Regions from separate parts of the Streptosporangium sp. 'caverna' genome, predicted to be linked through region 1. Evidence: riboswitches for the same ligand, from Rfam matches in the RefSeq annotation. Region 1 holds a riboswitch; the other holds the start of a gene.

Region 1 (2,193 bases):
CGACCGCCCGGACAAGACGCTCTACCAGCTGACCGAGGCGGGCGCCGACGAGCTCCGGGAGTGGGCGGGCACCCCGTGGATCCGTTCGTCGGGGTTCCGGGACGAGCTGTTCCTCAAGCTGCTCGCGGCCGGCCGGCTGGGCACGGAGTCCCTCGGCGCGTTCGTGTCCGCGCAGCGCAGGGCATACCTGTCGGACCTGGCCGCGCTGACGCGCCTTCGCCGCGAGCAGAACGACCCCCTGGTGTCCCTGCTCGTCGACGCGGCCATCGCGCACACCAGGGCCGACCTGCAGATCGTCGACGGCGCCGAGGAACGTCTGGCCGCGACGGCCGCCGGCGGCGGAGCGGTGCGCACCGTACGGACCGAGGACGCGCCCGCCGAGGACGACCTCCCCGGCGACGGTCTGCTCACGGCGGGCGAAAGCGCCTGACCCCGCCTTCCCGATGTCCGATCCCGGGGCGCGGAGCGACCCGCCGGCAAGGCGGGCCAGGCACGGGGAGGCGCCGGGAAGGGGGCCTCACCGCAGGGGGATTTCGCCGGGCAGGTGCGGGCCGTTAGGCTGGTCGCAACACCGATGAATCCCGTGCGGGAGAGCGTCCTGACAGCCAGACCAGGACCCCTGAAGGAGCAAGCCCTCCCCGCGAACCTCTCAAGGCAAAGGACCGTACGGGTAGGTGTCCTCTGGAAAGCAGGCCCCGCGGCCTCGCCGAAGGTGAAAGTCCGGCAAAAATCGGGCGAAACTCTCAGGCACCCATGACAGAGGGGGAGGATGCTCTCATCTGTCCCCTGCCTGAGGTGCGAACATGTCCCGACCTACGCCGCTGCGCGGCGTCCACGAGACCCTCGGCGCGACGCTGACCGATTTCGCGGGCTGGCTGATGCCGCTCCGCTACGGCAGCGAGTCCACCGAGCACAACGCGGTCCGCCAGGCGGCAGGACTGTTCGACCTGTCCCACATGGGCGAGATCTTCGTGACCGGCCCGCAGGCCGGCGAGGCCCTCGACTACGCGCTGGTCGGCTACATCTCCGCCGTCGAGCCGGGCCGCGCCCGCTACACGATGATCGTCGACGCCGAAGGCCACGTGCTGGACGATCTGATCGTCTACCGGCTGGCCCCCGACGAGTTCATGGTCGTCGCCAACGCCTCCAACTATCCCCGCGTCGCCGCCGAGCTCACCGATCGCGCCAAGGACTTCGACGCGACGGTGGACGACCGCTCCGAGGAGTACGCGCTGATCGCGGTCCAGGGCCCGCGGGCACAGGCCATCCTGGGCGAGCTCACCGACGCCGACCTCGACGGGCTCAAATATTACGCGGGGCTTCCCGCCACCGTGGCCGGCCGCGAGGCGCTCGTCGCCCGCACCGGTTACACCGGCGAGGACGGCTTCGAGCTGTTCGTCCCGGCCGGTGACGCGGAGCCGCTCTGGGCGGCGCTCACCAAGGCGGGCGAGCCGTACGGCCTGATCCCCGCCGGACTGTCCGCACGCGACACCCTCCGCCTGGAGGCGGGCATGCCGCTCTACGGCAATGAACTGTCGGCGGAGCACACTCCGTTCGACGCCGGGCTGGGCCGTGTGGTGAGGTTTGACAAACCGGGCGACTTCGTCGGCCGGGCCGCCCTGGAACCGCTCAAGGACGTCCCGCCGACCCGCCGCCTGGTCGGATTGATCGCGACCGGCCGCAGGGTGCCCCGCCATGGGTATCCGGTGGTCGTCGCCGGTGACGGCAGCGTCGTCGGCGAGGTCACCAGCGGAGCGCCCTCCCAGTCACTGGGCAGGCCCATCGCGATGGCCTATGTGGACAACGGCCTGTCCACCGGCCTGGCCGTGGACATCCGGGGTAGCCACGAGGCAGTCGACGTCGTCGAACTGCCTTTCTACAGGAGGAAAAAGTGAGCAGCATTCCCGAGGACCTGCAGTACACCAAGGAACACGAGTGGATCGCCGGCGTCGACGACGGCCTGACCCTCACCGTGGGCATCACCGCGTATGCCGCCGAGGCGCTGGGTGACGTGGTCTTCGTACAGGTCCCCGAGGCCGGTACGACGGTCGCCGCCGGCGACGCGGTCGGCGAGGTCGAGTCGACCAAGTCGGTGAGCGACATCTTCGCCCCGGTCAGCGGCGAGATCGTCGAGGTCAACCAGACGGTCGTGGACGACCCCTCGCTGGTCAACAGCGACTCCTACGGCGAGGG
Region 2 (2,193 bases), 2.4 Mb from region 1:
GAAGTTCAGGGAATTCCTTGACACGATCACACCCGAGGACTTTGGTCGCGCGGGGTAGGTATTTCGGTGCATTTACGCTTCACGACGCGCCGGGTGGGGTCGTTGACTGAGCTTGGCCCCAGTCTTACGGTGCAAGTGAAACCTGCGGCCGTGCGCAAACCCCCAGATCAGGCCGTGGGATGAGAGAAAGCCGGAGGTCCGCGTGGCGGTCAGCAGCGGCGAGGATAGAAACGCCGATCAGGATGACCCGGAACGGCGCCAATCGGCACGTCAGCGCGCGGGTGAAGAAGGTCTGCTGTTCGACGGGCAACCGGTGAAAGTGCCCGCCGACCTCGGATACAAGGGTGCGACGGCCTGTGCCGCGGTCGGCATCACCTACCGGCAACTGGATTACTGGGCACGCACCGGACTGGTCGAGCCCACCGTCCGAGCCGCTCACGGCTCGGGTACCCAACGGCTGTACGGCTTCCGCGACATCCTGGTGCTCAAGGTCGTCAAACGGTTGCTCGACACCGGCGTCTCCCTCCAGCAGATCCGCATCGCGGTGCAGCACCTGCGCGACCGCGGCGTCAACCACCTCGCCCAGATCACTTTGATGAGCGACGGGGTGAGCGTCTACGAGTGCACCTCGCCCGACGAGGTCATCGACCTCCTTCAGGGAGGTCAGGGCGTTTTCGGCATCGCGCTCGGCCGGGTGTGGCAGGAGGTGGAGGGCTCCCTCGCAGATCTTCCCGGCGAACCTGCGGAGTCGAGCGAGAGCCCTTTAGAAGATCATCACGCCGATGAGCTGGCCCGTCGTCGCAGGGCTCGCCGCACGGGGTAAAGTTGTCTCGCCACTGACACCGTGCGGGAGAGACCCCGACAAGATCGGGGCGCCGAAGGAGCAACCTCCCCGGAATCTCTCAGGCACCATGTACCGCGCGGACGAGGCAACTCTGGAAAGAAGACGCGTCCGCCAGTCGCGTCTCACCGACGGTGAAAGCCTCCCCGGCAGGGGAGGCGAAGCTCTCAGGTCGAGGTGACAGAGGGGGAATCCGGCATAGGCCCGCGCCCTGCGCCGGTCTCCACCGCCTCGGGAGGCTCTCCATGACCGACCTGTCACTGCTCAGTGAGCTCAGCTCTCCGCCGTTCTCGACCCGTCATATCGGACCTGACGACGCAGACCAGACCCGCATGCTGGAGGCGGTCGGGTTCGCCTCCACCGCCGACATGATCGCGGTGGCCGTGCCGGAGGCGATCCGGTTCTCCGACCGGCTGAGCCTGCCCCCGGCGGCGAGCGAGCCCGAGGCCATCGCCGAGCTGCGCGCCCTCGCCGAGCGCAACAGCGTGCTCACCTCGATGATCGGCCTCGGCTACCACGACACGATCACCCCGGGCGTCATCCGCCGCAACCTCCTGGAGAACCCGGGCTGGTACACCGCGTACACGCCCTACCAGCCGGAGATCTCCCAGGGCCGGCTGGAGGCCCTGATCAACTTCCAGACGGTCATCTCCGACCTGACCGCGCTCGACGTCGCCGGCGCCTCCCTGCTGGACGAGGCCACCGCCGCGGCCGAGGCCATGACCCTGGCCCGCCGCGCGAGCCGCGGCGCCGCGAACGTGTTCGTGGTCGACGCCGACGCGCTGCCGCAGACCAAGGCGGTGCTGCGGACCCGGGCCGAGCCGATCGGCATCGAGCTGGTCGAGAGTGACTTCACCGGCGAGCTCCCCGAGTGCTTCGGCGTGCTCGTCCAGTATCCGGGCGCCAGCGGCCGGGTCAGGGACTTCCGCGCCATCGCCGACGCCGCCCACGCGCGCGGCGCCCAGATGGTCGCCGCCGCCGACCTGCTCGCCCTCACCATGCTCGCCGCGCCCGGCGAGCTCGGCGCCGACATCGCGATCGGCTCCTCGCAGCGCTTCGGCGTCCCGCTCGGCTTCGGCGGCCCCCACGCGGCCTACATGGCGGTTCGCGAGGGACTGCAGCGCCAGATGCCCGGCCGCCTGGTCGGAGTCTCCCAGGACGCCGACAGGCGCCCCGCCTACCGACTCGCGCTGCAGACCCGCGAGCAGCACATCCGCAGGGAGAAGGCGACCAGCAACATCTGCACCGCGCAGGTGCTGCTCGCCGTGATCGCGGGCATGTACGCCGTCTACCACGGCCCCGAGGGGCTGCGCCGGATCGGCCGCCGCGCCCACCGGCACGCCGTCGTGCTC

Evidence for each region. A riboswitch is a leader RNA that binds a small molecule or an ion and turns the genes downstream of it on or off. The one in region 1 is predicted to bind glycine.
Region 2: it holds a riboswitch for glycine, as region 1 does, so the genes downstream of both, gcvP (aminomethyl-transferring glycine dehydrogenase) here and gcvT (glycine cleavage system aminomethyltransferase GcvT) in region 1, are expected to answer to the same signal.

The regions. Positions count from the first base shown of each region.
Region 1 covers NZ_CP029711.1:1,581,251-1,583,443, reverse strand. Annotated here, with positions in the region: gene DKM19_RS07120 (PadR family transcriptional regulator) at 1-430, shown strand, start outside; glycine riboswitch at 577-675, shown strand; glycine riboswitch at 676-770, shown strand; gene gcvT (glycine cleavage system aminomethyltransferase GcvT) at 804-1,895, shown strand; gene gcvH (glycine cleavage system protein GcvH) at 1,892-2,193, shown strand, end outside.
Region 2 covers NZ_CP029711.1:3,959,008-3,961,200, forward strand. Annotated here, with positions in the region: gene DKM19_RS17475 (bifunctional nuclease family protein) at 1-58, shown strand, start outside; gene DKM19_RS17480 (MerR family transcriptional regulator) at 203-823, shown strand; glycine riboswitch at 838-929, shown strand; gene gcvP (aminomethyl-transferring glycine dehydrogenase) at 1,087-2,193, shown strand, end outside.